DNA from 2 places in the Solibacillus sp. FSL K6-1523 genome. Region 2 is predicted to be linked to the other one. Evidence: a T-box and tRNA genes for the amino acid it is inferred to sense, from the RefSeq annotation. Region 2 holds a T-box; the other holds one or more tRNA genes.

Region 1 (9,770 bases), 3.0 Mb from region 2:
ATAAAAGCGTTAACAAAGGAGGAGTATTCATGAATAAACGTGTTCACCCAGATTTACGAGGTTTGTTAGATGCATTTCCACCATTAAATTTTGAGTATTTAGGTGCGGTGCGCGAAGGGATGGCTAATTCACCAAAGCTACCAATTGCAGAAGATATGGGCGTAGTAGATCAAATGATTAATGGTCCAGACGGTGATCCACTACGCGTGCGCATTTATAAACAAAAAGGTGAAACAAGCACGTTACCAGCTTTACTGTGGATTCACGGTGGAGGCTATGTGATAGGCGTACCAGAAGGTGATGATGTGTTATGCGAACGTTTCGTCAAAGAGGCAAACTGTGTCGTCGTATCAGTCGATTACCGTTTAGCACCAGAACATCCATACCCTGCCCCGTTAGAAGATTGCTATAGCGCATTAAAATGGGTAGCTGACAATTGTGAAGCATTAAATATTGATCCAATTCGTATCGGCATTGCAGGTGCGAGCGCAGGCGGCGGCTTAACGGCGGCGTTAGCACTGTTAGCGAAAGACCGTCAGGGGCCAAGCTTAATTTTCCAAATGCCATTATATCCAATGATTAACGATTTAAACGATAGCTTCTCGAACAAAGAAATTACAGGTAACTACATTTGGAACTACAGCTTAAATGAAAGCGGCTGGTCTATGTATTTAGGCGATTTAAAAGACTCCACTAATATCCCATATCATGCAGCACCTGCTCGAGCTACAGTTGAAGATTTACATGGCTTACCTTACACATACACTTGTGTTGGCCAATTGGATCCGTTCCGCGATGAAACACTGCAATACGTAACCAAATTAGCACAAGCGGGCGTCGATGTAGACTTCCATTTATATGCGGGTGCATACCACGGCTTCGAGTCATTAAATCCGCATGCAAACATCGCAAACAAAACAATTCAAGAATATATTGATGCTGCAAAATATGGATTGAATCGAACGATAGAAGTAGAAGTAAAATAGGTGTGAAAGGAATCAAAAACACTGCTCAAACCGTTATATATAGAATCAGGCTCTTCATAGAAGTCGAGATGCACATCGGAGAAATAGTCGATGCTCCCATCTAATCCCCTACTTCATGTATCTTTGCAAATTTAGGCTTTTAGACAACAAAAAAGAGTCCTCAAATTAATGAGAACTCTTAATACGTCTGCACATAGATACCGATAGTCGGGGTCGAACCGACACTCCTCACGGAACGCGATTTTGAGTCGCGCGCGTCTGCCAATTCCGCCATACCGGCATATCAAAAAAAAGGAATAAAAAAAACCGGAATAACCGATTTAAAGTATATGGAGGCGGCAACCGGATTTGAACCGGTGGTAGAGGTGTTGCAGACCTGTGCCTTACCACTTGGCTATGCCGCCATATATAATTATATTTTTGGAGCGGAAGACGAGGTTCGAACTCGCGACCCCCACCTTGGCAAGGTGGTGTTCTACCACTGAACTACTTCCGCAAAAAAATGGCTGGGGAACCTGGATTCGAACCAGGGCATGACGGAATCAAAATCCGTTGCCTTACCGCTTGGCTATACCCCAATGAAGTAAATTAATATTTTATAAGAAATGGGGCGACTGATGGGAATCGAACCCACGAATGCCTGAACCACAATCAGGTGTGTTAACCACTTCACCACAACCGCCATTATATTATCTTATTTGAAATAAACCTTTAAACTAAATAAAGAATGGGGCGACTGATGGGAATCGAACCCACGAATGCCTGAACCACAATCAGGTGTGTTAACCACTTCACCACAACCGCCATTATATTATTTCGTTTGTTGTTTATTTAATTGGCAGGGGCAGTAGGAATCGAACCCACACTGACGGTTTTGGAGACCGTAGTTCTACCTTTAAACTATGCCCCTGCGATTGAAAATGGTGGTGGGGGACGGATTCGAACCGCCGAACCCTAAGGAGCGGATTTACAGTCCGCCGCGTTTAGCCACTTCGCTACCCCACCTATTAATGGTGCCGGCGAAAGGAGTCGAACCCTCGACCTACTGATTACAAGTCAGTTGCTCTACCAACTGAGCTACACCGGCAAATTACTTTTAAAAAATATGGTGGGTCAGGACGGAATCGAACCGCCGACACTTAGAGCTTCAATCTAATGCTCTACCAACTGAGCTACTGACCCATATTTTATGTATGAAATATAAAATGGCGGTCCCGACCGGGATCGAACCGGCGATCTCCTGCGTGACAGGCAGGCATGTTAACCGCTACACCACGGGACCATTTGGTTGCGGGGACAGGACTTGAACCTGTGACCTTCGGGTTATGAGCCCGACGAGCTACCACTGCTCCACCCCGCGATAATACTATTTTTTTATGGTGGAGGATGACGGGCTCGAACCGCCGACCCTCTGCTTGTAAGGCAGATGCTCTCCCAGCTGAGCTAATCCTCCATGCTGGATAATAAATGTTGAATGGTGACCCGTACGGGATTCGAACCCGTGTTACCGCCGTGAAAGGGCGGTGTCTTAACCGCTTGACCAACGGGCCAATGGAATTATTATAGTCTGGCGGAGAGTAAGGGATTTGAACCCTTGATGCAGTGTTATCCGCATACACGATTTCCAATCGTGCTCCTTCGACCTCTCGGACAACTCTCCAAGAAGAATGGCTCCGAAGGTAGGACTCGAACCTACGACCAACCGGTTAACAGCCGGTTGCTCTACCACTGAGCTACTTCGGAATATTGTTGTGTACGCCTAGCGATGTCCTACTCTCACAGGGGGAAGCCCCCAACTACCATCGGCGCTAAAGAGCTTAACTTCCGTGTTCGGTATGGGAACGGGTGTGACCTCTTTGCCATCATCACTAGACTATTTGAAAGACAATATTCATTATACCATTTACACTTAAAATGTCAAGTGTTATTAGTGATTTTTTATTTTATTCTTTCAAAACTGGATAAACGTTTCATTGAATTGTGCAATAAATTGTGGTTAAGTCCTCGACCGATTAGTATTCGTCAGCTCCATATGTCGCCACACTTCCACCTCGAACCTATCTACCTGATCGTCTTTCAGGGGTCTTACTTACTTGCGTAATGGGAAATCTCATCTTGAGGGGGGCTTCATGCTTAGATGCTTTCAGCACTTATCCCGTCCACACATAGCTACCCAGCGATGCTCTTGGCAGAACAACTGGTACACCAGCGGTGTGTCCATCCCGGTCCTCTCGTACTAAGGACAGCTCCTCTCAAATTTCCTACGCCCACGACGGATAGGGACCGAACTGTCTCACGACGTTCTGAACCCAGCTCGCGTACCGCTTTAATGGGCGAACAGCCCAACCCTTGGGACCGACTACAGCCCCAGGATGCGATGAGCCGACATCGAGGTGCCAAACCTCCCCGTCGATGTGGACTCTTGGGGGAGATAAGCCTGTTATCCCCGGGGTAGCTTTTATCCGTTGAGCGATGGCCCTTCCATGCGGAACCACCGGATCACTAAGCCCGTCTTTCGACCCTGCTCGACTTGTAGGTCTCGCAGTCAAGCTCCCTTATGCCTTTACACTCTACGAATGATTTCCAACCATTCTGAGGGAACCTTTGGGCGCCTCCGTTACTCTTTAGGAGGCGACCGCCCCAGTCAAACTGTCCGCCTGACACTGTCTCCTACCCCGCTAAGGGGCATGGGTTAGAAGTTCAATACAACCAGGGTAGTATCCCACTGACGCCTCCTTCGAAGCTGGCGCTCCGAGATCTCTGGCTCCTACCTATCCTGTACAAGTTGTACCAAAATTCAATATCAGGCTACAGTAAAGCTCCACGGGGTCTTTCCGTCCTGTCGCGGGTAACCTGCATCTTCACAGGTACTATAATTTCACCGAGTCTCTCGTTGAGACAGTGCCCAGATCGTTACGCCTTTCGTGCGGGTCGGAACTTACCCGACAAGGAATTTCGCTACCTTAGGACCGTTATAGTTACGGCCGCCGTTTACTGGGGCTTCAATTCGTAGCTTCGCTTGCGCTAACCACTCCTCTTAACCTTCCAGCACCGGGCAGGCGTCAGCCCCTATACTTCACCTTACGGTTTTGCAGAGACCTGTGTTTTTGCTAAACAGTCGCCTGGGCCTATTCACTGCGGCTCTCATGCGCTTGCACGCTCAAGAGCACCCCTTCTCCCGAAGTTACGGGGTCATTTTGCCGAGTTCCTTAACGAGAGTTCTCTCGCACACCTTAGGATTCTCTCCTCGACTACCTGTGTCGGTTTGCGGTACGGGCACCTCTCACCTCGATAGAGGCTTTTCTTGGCAGTGTGAAATCAGGAACTTCGTCCATACGGACTCGTCATCACAGCTCAACGTATTAGTGTGCGGATTTGCCTACACACACGCCTTACTGCTTGAACAGAGACAACCAACGCTCTGCTTACCCTATCCTACTGCGTCCCCCCATTTCTCAAACGGTGAGGAGGTGGTACAGGAATATCAACCTGTTGTCCATCGCCTACGCCTATCGGCCTCGGCTTAGGTCCCGACTAACCCTGAGCGGACGAGCCTTCCTCAGGAAACCTTAGTCATACGGTGGACGGGATTCTCACCCGTCTTTCGCTACTCATACCGGCATTCTCACTTCTAAGCGCTCCACCAGTCCTTCCGGTCTGACTTCAACGCCCTTAGAACGCTCTCCTACCACGCATCCATACGGATGCATCCACAGCTTCGGTGAATCGTTTAGCCCCGATAAATTTTCGGCGCAGCGTCACTCGACCAGTGAGCTATTACGCACTCTTTAAATGATGGCTGCTTCTGAGCCAACATCCTGGTTGTCTAAGCAACGCCACATCCTTTTCCACTTAACGATTACTTTGGGACCTTAGCTGGTGGTCTGGGCTGTTTCCCTCTTGACTACGGATCTTATCACTCGCAGTCTGACTCCCGTGTATAAATATCTGGCATTCGGAGTTTGTCTGAATTCGGTAAAGCGAGATGCCCCCCTAGTCCAAACAGTGCTCTACCTCCAGTATTCTCAATCACGAGGCTAGCCCTAAAGCTATTTCGGAGAGAACCAGCTATCTCCAGGTTCGATTGGAATTTCTCCGCTACCCACACCTCATCCCCGCACTTTTCAACGTACGTGGGTTCGGGCCTCCAGTAAGTGTTACCTCACCTTCACCCTGGACATGGGTAGATCACCTGGTTTCGGGTCTACGACCACGTACTAATTCGCCCTATTCAGACTCGCTTTCGCTGCGGCTCCGTCTCATCAACTTAACCTCGCACGTAATCGTAACTCGCCGGTTCATTCTACAAAAGGCACGCTATCACCCATTAACGGGCTCTAACTACTTGTAGGCACACGGTTTCAGGATCTATTTCACTCCCCTTCCGGGGTGCTTTTCACCTTTCCCTCACGGTACTGGTTCACTATCGGTCACTAGGTAGTATTTAGCCTTGGGAGATGGTCCTCCCAGATTCCGACGGAATTTCACGTGTTCCGCCGTACTCAGGATACATTCAAGAGGGAATGAGGTTTCACTTACAGGGCTTTTACCTTCTATGGCGGGCCTTTCCAAGCCGCTTCAACTATCTCATTCTTTTGTAACTCCGTATAGAATGTCCTACAACCCCAAAGAGCAAGCTCTTTGGTTTGGGCTCTTCCCGTTTCGCTCGCCGCTACTCAGGGAATCGAATTTTCTTTCTGTTCCTGCAGGTACTTAGATGTTTCAGTTCTCTGCGTCTGTCCTCAACACGCTATGTATTCACGTGAAGATACTATGCGATTAAACATAGTGGGTTCCCCCATTCGGAAATCTCTGGATCAAAGCTTACTTACAGCTCCCCAAAGCATATCGGTGTTAGTGCCGTCCTTCATCGACTCCTAGTGCCAAGGCATCCACCGTGCGCCCTTATTAACTTAACCTTCTGGCTTCCAATACACGGCATATTTCGTCGTCAGCTTCATTCGTTTAGTCAGTCATGTACATAGGTACGTTCCTTTCTTCACTCAATTGCTTCCTAGAACTACTTGTGTCTTGAAATCCTCAATTAGTTACTACTTATCAAAAGATAAGATTTAAGAACTTGCACGATCAATTTCTTGATCATTTGTTTGTTTATTGCTTTCAATGTCGTTTTATCCAGTTTTCAAAGAACAAGTTTTGGTGGAGCCTAGCGGGATCGAACCGCTGACCTCCTGCGTGCAAGGCAGGCGCTCTCCCAGCTGAGCTAAGGCCCCAATTTAATTAAGAGGTATATAAAGTAATTTATATGGTGGGCCTAAATGGACTCGAACCATCGACCTCACGCTTATCAGGCGTGCGCTCTAACCAGCTGAGCTATAGGCCCTCTTAGAAGTTATAAATTTCATTCATAAACCTTCAAAACTGAACAGCAAACGTTAATGTTTCATTCCCGAAGGAATGATTCCGAAAATATCCTTAGAAAGGAGGTGATCCAGCCGCACCTTCCGATACGGCTACCTTGTTACGACTTCACCCCAATCATCTATCCCACCTTCGGCGGCTGGCTCCATAAAGGTTACCCCACCGACTTCGGGTGTTACAAACTCTCGTGGTGTGACGGGCGGTGTGTACAAGGCCCGGGAACGTATTCACCGCGGCATGCTGATCCGCGATTACTAGCGATTCCGGCTTCATGTAGGCGAGTTGCAGCCTACAATCCGAACTGAGAACGGTTTTATCGGATTAGCTCCCCCTCGCGGGTTGGCAACCGTTTGTACCGTCCATTGTAGCACGTGTGTAGCCCAGGTCATAAGGGGCATGATGATTTGACGTCATCCCCACCTTCCTCCGGTTTGTCACCGGCAGTCTCCTTAGAGTGCCCAACTAAATGATGGCAACTAAGAATAAGGGTTGCGCTCGTTGCGGGACTTAACCCAACATCTCACGACACGAGCTGACGACAACCATGCACCACCTGTCACCGTTGTCCCCGAAGGGAAAACTGTATCTCTACAGTGGTCAATGGGATGTCAAGACCTGGTAAGGTTCTTCGCGTTGCTTCGAATTAAACCACATGCTCCACCGCTTGTGCGGGCCCCCGTCAATTCCTTTGAGTTTCAGTCTTGCGACCGTACTCCCCAGGCGGAGTGCTTAATGCGTTAGCTGCAGCACTGAGGGGCGGAAACCCCCCAACACTTAGCACTCATCGTTTACGGCGTGGACTACCAGGGTATCTAATCCTGTTTGCTCCCCACGCTTTCGCGCCTCAGTGTCAGTTACAGACCAGATAGTCGCCTTCGCCACTGGTGTTCCTCCAAATCTCTACGCATTTCACCGCTACACTTGGAATTCCACTATCCTCTTCTGCACTCAAGTTTCCCAGTTTCCAATGACCCTCCACGGTTGAGCCGTGGGCTTTCACATCAGACTTAAGAAACCACCTGCGCGCGCTTTACGCCCAATAATTCCGGACAACGCTTGCCACCTACGTATTACCGCGGCTGCTGGCACGTAGTTAGCCGTGGCTTTCTAACAAGGTACCGTCAAGGTAGCGCCAGTTACTACGCTACTTGTTCTTCCCTTGCAACAGAGTTTTACGAACCGAAATCCTTCTTCACTCACGCGGCGTTGCTCCATCAGACTTTCGTCCATTGTGGAAGATTCCCTACTGCTGCCTCCCGTAGGAGTCTGGGCCGTGTCTCAGTCCCAGTGTGGCCGATCACCCTCTCAGGTCGGCTACGCATCGTTGCCTTGGTGAGCCGTTACCTCACCAACTAGCTAATGCGCCGCGGGCCCATCCTGTAGTGACAGCGAGATGCCGTCTTTTAACATTCGAACATGAGTTCGAATGTGTTATTCGGTATTAGCCCCGGTTTCCCGGAGTTATCCCAATCTACAGGGTAGGTTACCCACGTGTTACTCACCCGTCCGCCGCTAACTTTCAAAGGTGCAAGCACCAATGAAAGTCCGCTCGACTTGCATGTATTAGGCACGCCGCCAGCGTTCGTCCTGAGCCAGGATCAAACTCTCCATAAAAGTTAGTTTGAAAGCTCATTTGCTTTGCTAGCGTATCAACATAAAGTTGATATCTATAATTTGTTTAAGTTCATCACTTAAACGTTTAAATCATTAACGTTTGCTTGTTCAGTTTTCAAGGTTCATTTTAAATGTGCGCTGTTTTTGCGACTTCTCTAATTTAACATTTTTGTTTTTCTTTGTCAACAACTTTTTTGAAAAAGTTATTTGAGAAGTTAATCTGTTAAAGTAAATCATTTTTTCGAGTACGTCTTAGCGACAATTAATATATTACAATACTATACAGCGTTTCGTCAACACTTTTTACAAAAAAATTCAGAGCGTATAAAAACGCTCTGTTAAATATACTATAAACCATATTCTCTTTCAACAAATTGCTTGTCTACGTAGTAATTTCTATGGAAAATAGCCTCATTCTTCGCAATGGTCGGTTCTACAAGAATTAATCCCTTTTCAATTAAGTATTCAACAAACACTTCTAAGTCTGTTGAATAGTAGCTTAATTCAGGATGATTATGCAATTCTTGAATTGTCCAACTCGGTTGTTCTAGCATTGTTTCTAATATATGTTGGCCACCATCATTCGTTCTTGAGTTAATTAAAAACTCTCCTGCAAGAAATAAAAGCTCTAAACGTTTTTCTAAACTTTCATTACTTAAAATCAATTCTTCATATAACTTATATATTGCGGGTTCAATTCTTTTCACTTGAGACCATACGACTACTTCTGGATATAAGCCACTATCAATTATCGATAAACGACCTAAATGATGGAGTAGTGCAACGACATGATTATAAGAATCTAAGTAATGACCACTTTCGAATAACTCTTTTCCTTCTTGATATCGACGAATTAATTTCGAAAATTGAATACCCGTTTTTAACTTTCGACCGAAAAACGGAAACTCTTGTAACTCGGATCGTAATTTAAATAAAAACTCATTTCGATCAAACATAATTTTACCAAAGAAAATCCAATCAACTAATCGCTTATTCGAACCAATAAAAATCCATTTACGTAATCGTTCTTCCGTTATAATATGCATCACTGTTTTCGAATCACCATATATATAGTGCTTAGAAAAAATAGGATGTTCTGCATCTTTTACTACAATAAGAAGAACTGCATCAAATGTATCTGTCGTATTTGGTGCATCCTCACGTTTATTAATTAAAATAACACCTAGTGTATCAGGTTGACTTGCACGTTCTTGGTATATTGGTCGCAAAATATGCTCCATCTTTCTCCTCCTCAATTATTACTTTTCTTATTGTCTTTTAATATAGTTGTAAAAAGTAGAGCACTATTCATAGTAATTCATACATTAAGGAATATCCTATCCTTTTTAAAACGGTCTTTCTACATATAATGTTTCATGCATAATTTCGACAACCTGATGAACAAACCCTTTAAAAACAACTTAAATAATTTGAATTATGGAATTAGAACCCTTATCCACTCTACTAAATGGATTCTATTCTATGTTATAGTATAGTTTAGATTGGGAGGCAAACTACATGAAAAAGTATAACAATAAAATTAATAAAATTCGCTCCTTTGCATTAGCACTTATTTTTATCGGCTTCGTTATTATGTACGGCGCTATTTTCTTTAGAGAAAATCAAATTTTAGTATTAATATTTATGTCACTCGGTTTGCTTTGTATTATTGGAAGTACGGCAGTTTACGGATGGATTGGGCTGTTATCAACTCGCGCAGTGCAAGTTGTCTGTCCGGAATGTGGTAAATGGACTAAAGTTTTAGGTCGTGTAGATTTATGTATGTAT
Region 2 (9,770 bases):
GCATTAGCAGCACAATTATTTGACTCAGAGGATCATTTCATTCGGATTGATATGAGTGAATATATGGAGAAACATTCGGTATCTCGATTAGTTGGCGCGCCTCCAGGGTATATCGGCTATGAGGAAGGTGGTCAACTTACGGAAGCAGTGAGACGTAATCCATATTCTGTCGTACTACTAGATGAAATTGAAAAAGCACATCCGGATGTGGCAAATATTTTACTGCAAGTGCTAGATGATGGGCGCATTACCGATAGCCAAGGACGCAATGTCAACTTTACAAACACGGTCGTTATATTAACGTCGAATATCGGCTCGCATTATTTACTGGAAAACAGCGAGAACTCCGAACAGTTAGTGAATGCAGCATTACTTCAGCATTTTAAACCAGAGCTGTTAAATCGTATGGATGATATCATTATGTTCCATGCATTGTCGAATGAACATTTCCATGCAATTGCTTGGAAATATGTACACCAGTTACAAGCACGTGTGGCTGAGCAAGAAATTACATTGCAAGTAGATGAGGCGGTTGTGGATTGGGTTGTCGAAAATGGTATTGACCCACAATTTGGTGCACGTCCTTTAAAACGATTTGTACAGCGTCATTTAGAAACGATTGTTGCGCGAGAGTTATTAAAAGGGGAAGTAACAGCTGGAGAAACGCTTCATATCCAGATCGAAAATGGAGCAATCCAAATAGGCAAATAATAAATAAACAAAAAAGACATCCACTCGGCATTATTTGCACGGTTGGATGTCTTTCTTAATTAGTGTTGTTCTGCTTCGAATTCTGGTGTAGATTCGTTTGGAATAATTGCTGCGATAACAAATACTAAAACGCTGAATGCTAATGAAATAATAACACCGTTTAGGAAGTTAAAATCAACAGCTAATACAGAACTTACTACATAATTTAGCATAGATACTAATAAAAATGACCAAAAGAAAGTAACGATATATTGCATCAAATTCACCTCATTGAACTTATTTAAATGTTTATTATAGAATTACATCCTCAATATCATACCATAAGCGTGCTCAAAAATAAAATAGAGAATCGAACAATTCGGTAAGTTGTCAAATCTTTGTTAGAAGAATTGTTTCTTTAAGAATTCAAATTCAATATGCGCTAATTCCCAACGCGTTAAATAGGAGAGGAATTTTTTTATTGTTTTCAGAAAAGTTATGGTCTATAATTAGTACCAGATACTAATCGTTAGTGTTATAAATAAAGGGAAAATGGGATAGAAAAATAAGGGGGATACAATATGAATGCAGGGATTATTGGTATTGGTAAGTACTTACCTGAAAAAGTAGTGACAAATATGGATCTTGAAAAGGTTTTAGATACATCAGATGAATGGATTCGTACGCGAACGGGCATTGAACAACGATACATTGCAGAAGATGAAGAAACATCTGATTTAGCATATAAAGCAGCAGTAAAAGCGATAGAAAATGCAGGAATTACAGCGCAGCAAATTGGGTTAATTATCGTGGCGACGGTTACGCAAGATCAAAATTTCCCAAGTGTTGCATGCCAGATTCAAGAACGTTTAGGTGCTTCTAATGGTGGAGCGATGGATATTTCAGCGGCTTGCTCAGGCTTTATTTATGCAACGACGATTGCCAAACAGTTTATCGAAAGTAACAGCTACGACTATGTATTAGTAGTAGGTGTTGAGAAATTATCGAAAATTGTCGATTGGGATGACCGTAATACAGCCGTATTATTTGGTGATGGAGCGAGTGCAGCGGTAATCGGAAAAGTTTCAGAAGGTAGAGGAATTTTAGCTTTTGAACTTGGCGCAGATGGTACAGGTGGAAAGCATTTAAAAATCGATGAAGAAAACAATATTTTTATGAATGGACGTGAAGTATTTAAATTTGCGGTCCGACAAATGGGAGAATCTGCTTTAAGTGTGATTGAAAAAGCAGGGCTGACAAAAGAAGATGTTGATTATTTAGTGCCGCATCAGGCGAATATCCGTATTATGGAAGCCGCGCGTGAACGTCTAGGTTTACCAGAAGAAAAAATGTCTAAAACAATTCAAAAGTATGGCAATACTTCTGCCGCATCAATCGGAATTTCGATTGTGGATGATCTTGAAACAGGGAAAATAAAAGAGGATGATATCGTTGTCCTTGTCGGTTTTGGTGGAGGCCTCACATGGGGTGCCTTAGCAATGAAATGGGGTAAATAAGTAAGCAGTAAACGCAGAACAAATCATCAAGCAAAAGGGAGAATCAAATGATGGAAAAAAGACGAGTAGTTGTGACGGGTATTGGCGCTGTAACACCAGTTGGAAATAGTGCCGAACAAGCATGGGAAAATGTAGTTGCAGGTAAATCAGGTGTAGGTCCATTAACACGTGTAGATACGAGTAAATTTACGGTTTCTGTTGCAGCGGAAATAACAGACTTTAATATAGAAGATTATATTGAGAAAAAAGAAGCACGTAAAATGGACCGCTTTACGCATTACGCACTTGCAGCGTCAATGATGGCAGCAAAAGATGCGGATTTAACGATTACTGACGAAATGGCTCCACGGGTTGGTGTTTGGATTGGTTCAGGAATTGGTGGAATGGAAACGCATGAACAGCAATTTTTAACATTCCAAGAGCGCGGTGTACGTCGTGTGAGTCCGTTTTTCGTACCAATGATGATTCCAGATATGGCTTCAGGGCAAGTGTCGATTTATCTTGGTGCAAAAGGTGTTAACTCTTGCTCTGTAACAGCTTGTGCATCTGGAACGAATTCGATTGGTGATGCGTTTAAAGTCATTGAACGAGGCGATGCGGATGTGATGATTACAGGTGGGGCAGAAGCGCCGATCGTGACAATGGCCGTTGCTGGTTTTAGTTCAAACACAGCATTATCATTAAATCCAGATGCGAACACAGCTTCTCGTCCATTTGATAAAAATCGTGATGGATTCGTTATTGGTGAAGGTGCAGGAATTTTAATTTTGGAAGAGCTAGAGCATGCAAAAGCGCGTGGTGCGAAAATTTACGGTGAAGTAGTAGGTTATGGTTCGACAGGTGATGCCCACCATATTACGGCGCCAGCTCCAAATGGTGAAGGTGCTGCACGTGCAATGGCGATGGCGTTAAATGATGCAAACGTTGCGCCAGAACAAGTTGGTTATATTAATGCACATGGTACTAGTACACCATATAATGATCTATTCGAAACACAAGCTGTGAAAACGGTATTTGGTGAGCATGCCTACCAATTGGCAATGAGCTCAACTAAAAGTGTAACGGGCCATTTATTAGGCGCGGCTGGTGGCGTGGAGGCAATCTTTACGTTAATGGCGTTAAAAGAAGGCGTTTTACCACCGACGATGAATTTACATGACCCAGATCCGGAATGTGATTTAGATTATGTTCCAAATGAGGCACGAAAAGCATCGATTGACTTTGCATTAAGCAATTCTTTAGGCTTTGGCGGTCATAATGCTTGTTTATTGTTTAAAAAATATACAGGCGCATAAATTCTAAAAAGAATTCTCTATTTAAATGAAAAACAACGTACGCAGTCATGGCGCACGTTGTTTTTTCGTATAGTTGTACAAAGGATGGTGTCAATCGCACGCTTTGTCATATTTTTATTTTGTTATGGAATTTGTGTTATGTCCATTAGTAATATCATTTTGTATTTAAATTACCGTACGCTCGGTTATTCATGGCGTGCTGTCATGTTGTACATACTAAATAGTGCGGAAATTTATTTAGCAGTAGGTACGTTAGGGATTATGTTTATCGTCGTTTTCGCCCTAACCCCATCGCGTTCTCCATTTTCTTAAGCGTTTTTGAAGCAATCGCATTGGCTTTAATAGCACCTTCATCTAAAATCGCATCAAGTTCTGGTGAATCGATTAATTCATTATAACGTTCTTGAATAGGCGTTAAATGTGTGATGACTGCTTCAGCAACACCTGCTTTAAAATCACCATAGCCTTTACCTTCGTATTTTTGTTCTAGTTGCGCAATGGAAATACCTGATAAGGCAGATTCAATCGTTAATAAATTAGCAACGCCTGGTTTGTTTTCGACATCGAATTTGACAATACCTTCAGAATCCGTCACCGCAGATTTAATTTTCTTTTCAATTTCTTTTGGTGTATCAAGTAAACGAATTGTTGCCTTTGTATTTGGGTCCGATTTTGACATTTTTTTCGTAGGTTCTTGCAATGATTTAATGCGGGCGCCTTCTTTTGGTAATTGAATATCTGGAATTGTTAACACATCATTGTAACGCTTATTGAAGCGCTCTGCTAAATCGCGTGTTAATTCGATATGTTGCTTTTGGTCATCTCCAACAGGCACGATATCCGTATTATATAAAAGAATATCGGCAGCCATTAACGGTGGGTAAGTTAGCAGTGCGGCAGATACCGATTCTTTTCCGTTTGATTTGTCTTTAAATTGTGTCATGCGCTCTAATTCACCGATGGATGCGACACATTGTAAAATCCATCCTGCTTGAGCGTGGGCAGGTACTTCAGATTGAATGAATAATGTTGATTTAGCTGGGTCAATCCCTACAGCAATATACATCGCAGCTAATGAGCGAATATTTTTACGTAGCTCTAAACGGTCTTGTGGAACGGTAATTGCATGTTGGTCTACGATACAGTAAATCGCATTGCCTTCATCTTGTAGTGCAGGGAATTGTTTGATTGCGCCGATATAGTTGCCTAATGTAATCGTTCCTGTTGGCTGTACGCCTGAAAATATAGTTTTCAAAAAAAAACCTCCTCGAATTTGGACAAAATAAAAACATCATGCGTCCTCTATATAAAATAGAAGGGACGAATGATGTAAAATCCGCGGTACCACCCAGCTTGCCAAAAAATGGCCACTCATCTTCGTAACGTGAAGGTCCGAGCTTTACTACTGGAAAAAAGGTTCATAAAGCTAACTCGAAAGTCCATTCCATTTAATGAATGATCTGTTTGCACCGTCCACAGACTCTCTTTACATTCTGAATTAAATGTACTACTCTTCGTCATCGTTTTTCATAATATTGAATGTGATTATATCGTACTTATTAGAAAAAATGCAAATATTATTATGAGGCATCAATCTTTTTGAATAAAAAACGTGAATTATGGACATAGTAGTATTACTAATAGCTTTTTTAATGGTGATTAGATTACAGTTTATTTTTCTCAATTGTTGTTCATAATTGAGAAAAAAATTGGGGCGAAATATGTTTAGGTAATCCGTCTTTGGGGTAGTTTTTAAAGGGAAGACATAATTATTATAGGAAATGGTCTTTTAAGAGAAAAAATGTGCATATTTTTTTTGCGGAAACAAGCGTTTATTTGTTGACAAAGTATATTCAAATGATGTCTTTTCCTGTATAATAAAAGCATAGTATTAAATTAAATTAATTCTAAATTAACGATTAAATCGTCCACATTCTAATTTACTTCATTTCAAGCGTTTTTATCCGCTTAACGAAGGAAATTGATTTAATGAGGAGAGGGAGTGAGACAATGTTAGTAACATTATTTACTTCACCAAGTTGTACTTCATGTCGAAAAGCGAAAGCATGGTTAGAAGAGCATGATATCTCGTATACAGAACGCAACATTTTTTCTGAACCACTTACAATTAGTGAAATCAAAGAAATTTTAAGTATGACAGAAGATGGTACAGATGAAATCATTTCGACGAGATCAAAAATCTTCCAAAAACTAAATGTAGATGTAGAAAATTTACCTCTGCAGCGGTTATATGAGCTTATTCAAGAATATCCAGGATTATTACGTCGTCCGATTATTTTAGATAAAAAACGATTACAAGTAGGTTATAACGAAGATGAAATTCGTCGATTCCTACCTCGTAAAGTTCGTGCTTATCAACTACAAGAAGCGCAACGAATGGTTAACTAAATAAATTTTATGATGGATGTTACTCATGCAAATTTGCTGCTGTAACATCTTTTTTTATCGCCATGGTCTATCAACTCATCAAATAACGGAATTGAAAGGTGTTAGCCTTGATTTCGATGTAAAGGTACAATACAATTTCAAGTATTCAAATAATTTCGCTACAATAATGTTTTTCCTTTTCATTTTCATGCAATCCATCATACAATAGAGTTATAGATATCCTACTACTGTAAAATAGGGTATTTAGCTCAGATTTTGTAGAGCACGATGGATTTACATTGCACTTTAAGTGAAATAAATTTGGTTTAGTTCTGTTTAGTAGAACACATCTACTGGACGCAATTTTTGCGAAGGCGAAATTGACTGATATACTGTGTAGTTCAATGATTGACTGTGAAAGGAGTTGAAGTCTAATGGACATCGAACGCATTAACGAAAATACGTTAAAACTTTTTATTACGTATAGTGATATCGAGGATCGCGGCTATAGTCGTGAGGAGATTTGGTATAATCGTGCAAAAGGGGAAGAGCTTTTCTGGGATGTTATTGGCGAGGTGAATACGGAAGATTACTTTGATTTAGATGGTCCGATTTGGATTCACATAAATGCATCAGAAGTTGGCTTGGAAGTTGTCGTGACACGCGCATCTGTCAATAATGACTCCGATGCTTCATCAATGGTAGGCCCTTTTGAAGAAAGTCATGATATAACAGACCAATTAACAGATATGGAAGAAGCGCTTTTTAATTCTCTTGGTAAAAATAAAGAAGAGGAACCAATTGAAAATGCACGATTCCGTTTTAAAGATATCGATGAATTAGTACCGCTTGCAAGACGCGCATCATTATTCGGCGTAAAATCCGCGCTATATCAATGTGAAGGATACTATTATTTAGTTGTGGATTTACTCGATTTAGATCAGCAGGAAGCAAAAAATATGATTGCGCTCTGCAGTGAATATTTATCATCATCTAAAATGACAATTCATAGATTGGAAGAGTATGGAGAAGTGATTATTTCGGAAGATTGTTTCGAAACAATCGCGAGTTATTTCTAAAATCAAGCTTCCATTGTCAATAAGCAAGCACATGCCGTTTTGATTCATTTCAAAACGGTATTTTTGCGTTTTTTATACTAGAATGAATATTGCTACACATACGCAAAATTTATTTTTCAATAAAAACGAGCGTTCAAAATGGAAGTTTGCCAACAGTAACATTTCGTAAGTTGAAATGCAACGGTAAAATCGTTACGATGATACATAAGGGGGTGGTGCATTATGCTTGTCGCATTAACGGAACAACAACAACTGTTTCAATTAAATAGATCGACACCTCAAGAACAATTACAAGCATTAAAGAAAACGGCTCAATTTTATTGCCCGCAATGTAAAGCGTTGCTCATCTTAAAAATTGGACAAATTAAAATCCCCCATTTTGCGCATGTTAAGAAAAGTGACTGTGACGCGTTATTTTCAGAAGGGGAATCCTATGCCCACTTATTAGGGAAGCAACATTTACAGGAACTCTTTCAACAACTGCAATTGCAACCTGTACTAGAACCGTACTTACCCGCTATACAACAACGACCAGATTTACTAATTACAAAAGGAACACAAAAATATGCGATTGAATTTCAATGTAGTCGCCTTTCCCCACAAAAATACCAAAAGCGTACAGAAGGTTATAAAGACATTCAAATTATGCCCATGTGGATTATTCAAACTCCTAATGAACAATTTAAATCTCGAGGCTTAACGAAGCTTTCGATTAATCATACGAATGCCCAATATATTCAAATGTATAAAAATCAGAAATATTTACTAAGCTATGATGTACATAGTCGTACATTTTATTATATAAGTAATTTACTACCGATTCATGGTCAGCAATACTTTGGCTATATTCAATCCATTCCTCTGATGAAGCAACTATTCCCGTTTTTTGTTCCTAAAAAGATAACTGAAAATCAATTTAAAGGAATGCTTACAAGGTTTTTGGCCTATCGATTTCAATATTTACATGCCAGACTTCTTCTCAGTAGAAGAGGGGTTAATGATACTTTGTTGCGTGCGATTTATGAACTAAAGTTAACCGTATCGAAGCTGCCGAATTTTATTGGAATTCCACTGTCAAACAATGAGCAATCCGACATTTTTTGTGTAGAATGGCAACTCCAACTTTTTTACTTTATGGAACGGCATCAATTAACACCGCAAACCTTTCATTTAAAAGCGATACCATACTTTTTAGAGTGGTCGAAAATGTTAGAAAACGATGATTTGCTAAGGGCGGTAACGCAATATTTAATGGTATTAAGAAAGCTGGAAATTGAAACGATTCATGGTGAAGTACCATCGGAACAACTATTTTCCGTCCTGTACGAGGAATTATTTGCAATACCTGCTTAAAATTGCTTAAAATAGATTTATAATTTTGAATATCGCTATAATAAGGATGGGGGAAATACCGAATGTCTAAAAAAGTATTAACACGTGACGAAGTACCTGAGCATTTAACGTGGGATTTATCTACGATATTTGCGACAGATGATGCTTGGGAAGTGGAATTAAAAGAAGTAGAAAAATTATCAGAGCAAGCCGCCAATTTTAAAGGAAAAGTAGCTGACAGCGCTGAAAGTTTATACAATACGTTGCAGTTTAGTAATCAATTAATGGAGCGTCTGCACAAATTATATGTGTATTCACATTTGAAACACGATCAAGATACAACAAACAGTAAATACCAAGATTTAGACGGTCGTATTCGTTCATCAGCAGCAAAAATGGGTGCGACATGGTCATTTATTACACCGGAAATTTTAGCGTTAGATGAAGCGACATTGGATAGCTATGTAGCGAGCTATGAGCCACTGGAACTGTATAAACAAAGCTTAAAAGAATTAAATTTAGGGCGCCCACATGTATTATCTGCTGAAAAAGAAGAATTACTAGCACAGCTATCCGAAGTGTCTTCTGCATCAGGTAATACATTTAGCGCATTAAATAACGCTGATTTAGAATTCCCGATCATTAAAAATGAGGACGGGGAAGATGTTCAATTAACGCACGGCAACTATATCACGATGTTAGAAAGTGATAATCGTGATGTACGAGAAGCGGCATTTAAGGCAATGTATCAAGTGTATGGTCAATTTAAAAATACATTTGCCACTACGTTGTCTGGCAATGTCAAAGCGCATAATGCGGATGCAAAAATTCGCAATTACGAATCCGCACGCCATGCTGCATTAAGTAATAACTTTATTCCGGAAAAAGTATACGATCAATTAATTTCGACGATTCATGACTTCTTACCAGTAGTGCATCGTTACATTTCATTGCGCAAAAAAGTATTAGGTGTGGATGAGCTGCATATGTACGATTTATTTACACCACTTGTAAAAGAAGTGAAAATGGAAGTAACGTATGATGAAGCGAAAAAGATGATGGTAGACAGCTTTGCGCCACTAGGTAAAGAGTATCAAGCCAGCGTTCAAAAAGGCTTAGATTCTCGCTGGGTAGACGTGTTAGAAAACAAAGGGAAGCGCAGTGGTGCATATTCATCTGGTACATTTGGAACGAATCCATATGTGTTAATGAACTGGCAAAACAACGTCAACAACTTGTATACGTTAGCACATGAGTTTGGCCACAGTATGCATAGTTTCTATTCACGGGCGAATCAACCGTATCCATACGCAGACTATTCCATTTTCGTTGCAGAAGTAGCTTCAACATGCAATGAAGAATTATTATTTGATTATTTAATGAAAACTTTAGATGATGACAAACAAAAAATTTACTTATTAAATCAATGGTTAGATGGATTCCGTGGTACCGTTTTCCGCCAAACAATG

What was found. A T-box is a leader RNA that pairs with one kind of tRNA and senses whether it is charged. The one in region 2 lies ahead of trpS (tryptophan--tRNA ligase), so its partner is inferred to be a tRNA-Trp.
Region 1: it encodes a tRNA-Trp, which carries the amino acid that the T-box ahead of trpS (tryptophan--tRNA ligase) is inferred to sense. The anticodon was not compared.

What each region holds. Positions count from the first base shown of each region.
Region 1 covers NZ_JBBOSU010000001.1:3,783,559-3,793,328, forward strand. The annotation lists gene MHI10_RS18200 (alpha/beta hydrolase) at 30-986, shown strand; tRNA gene MHI10_RS18205 (tRNA-Leu) at 1,185-1,266, opposite strand; tRNA gene MHI10_RS18210 (tRNA-Cys) at 1,317-1,390, opposite strand; tRNA gene MHI10_RS18215 (tRNA-Gly) at 1,408-1,482, opposite strand; tRNA gene MHI10_RS18220 (tRNA-Gln) at 1,490-1,564, opposite strand; tRNA gene MHI10_RS18225 (tRNA-His) at 1,593-1,668, opposite strand; tRNA gene MHI10_RS18230 (tRNA-His) at 1,715-1,790, opposite strand; tRNA gene MHI10_RS18235 (tRNA-Trp) at 1,823-1,896, opposite strand; tRNA gene MHI10_RS18240 (tRNA-Tyr) at 1,908-1,991, opposite strand; tRNA gene MHI10_RS18245 (tRNA-Thr) at 1,998-2,073, opposite strand; tRNA gene MHI10_RS18250 (tRNA-Phe) at 2,093-2,168, opposite strand; tRNA gene MHI10_RS18255 (tRNA-Asp) at 2,193-2,268, opposite strand; tRNA gene MHI10_RS18260 (tRNA-Met) at 2,272-2,346, opposite strand; tRNA gene MHI10_RS18265 (tRNA-Val) at 2,364-2,439, opposite strand; tRNA gene MHI10_RS18270 (tRNA-Glu) at 2,462-2,536, opposite strand; tRNA gene MHI10_RS18275 (tRNA-Ser) at 2,555-2,646, opposite strand; tRNA gene MHI10_RS18280 (tRNA-Asn) at 2,655-2,729, opposite strand; rRNA gene rrf (5S ribosomal RNA) at 2,744-2,859, opposite strand; rRNA gene MHI10_RS18290 (23S ribosomal RNA) at 2,979-5,905, opposite strand; tRNA gene MHI10_RS18295 (tRNA-Ala) at 6,145-6,220, opposite strand; tRNA gene MHI10_RS18300 (tRNA-Ile) at 6,254-6,330, opposite strand; rRNA gene MHI10_RS18305 (16S ribosomal RNA) at 6,427-7,982, opposite strand; gene MHI10_RS18310 (nucleotidyltransferase-like protein) at 8,330-9,223, opposite strand; gene MHI10_RS18315 (YgzB family protein) at 9,501-9,770, shown strand, end outside.
Region 2 covers NZ_JBBOSU010000001.1:783,546-793,315, forward strand. The annotation lists gene MHI10_RS03500 (ATP-dependent Clp protease ATP-binding subunit) at 1-711, shown strand, start outside; gene MHI10_RS03505 (YjzD family protein) at 771-968, opposite strand; gene MHI10_RS03510 (beta-ketoacyl-ACP synthase III) at 1,272-2,207, shown strand; gene fabF (beta-ketoacyl-ACP synthase II) at 2,258-3,502, shown strand; gene trpS (tryptophan--tRNA ligase) at 3,768-4,757, opposite strand; T-box leader at 4,816-5,032, opposite strand; gene spxA (transcriptional regulator SpxA) at 5,513-5,911, shown strand; gene mecA (adaptor protein MecA) at 6,325-6,969, shown strand; gene MHI10_RS03535 (competence protein CoiA) at 7,192-8,322, shown strand; gene pepF (oligoendopeptidase F) at 8,385-9,770, shown strand, end outside.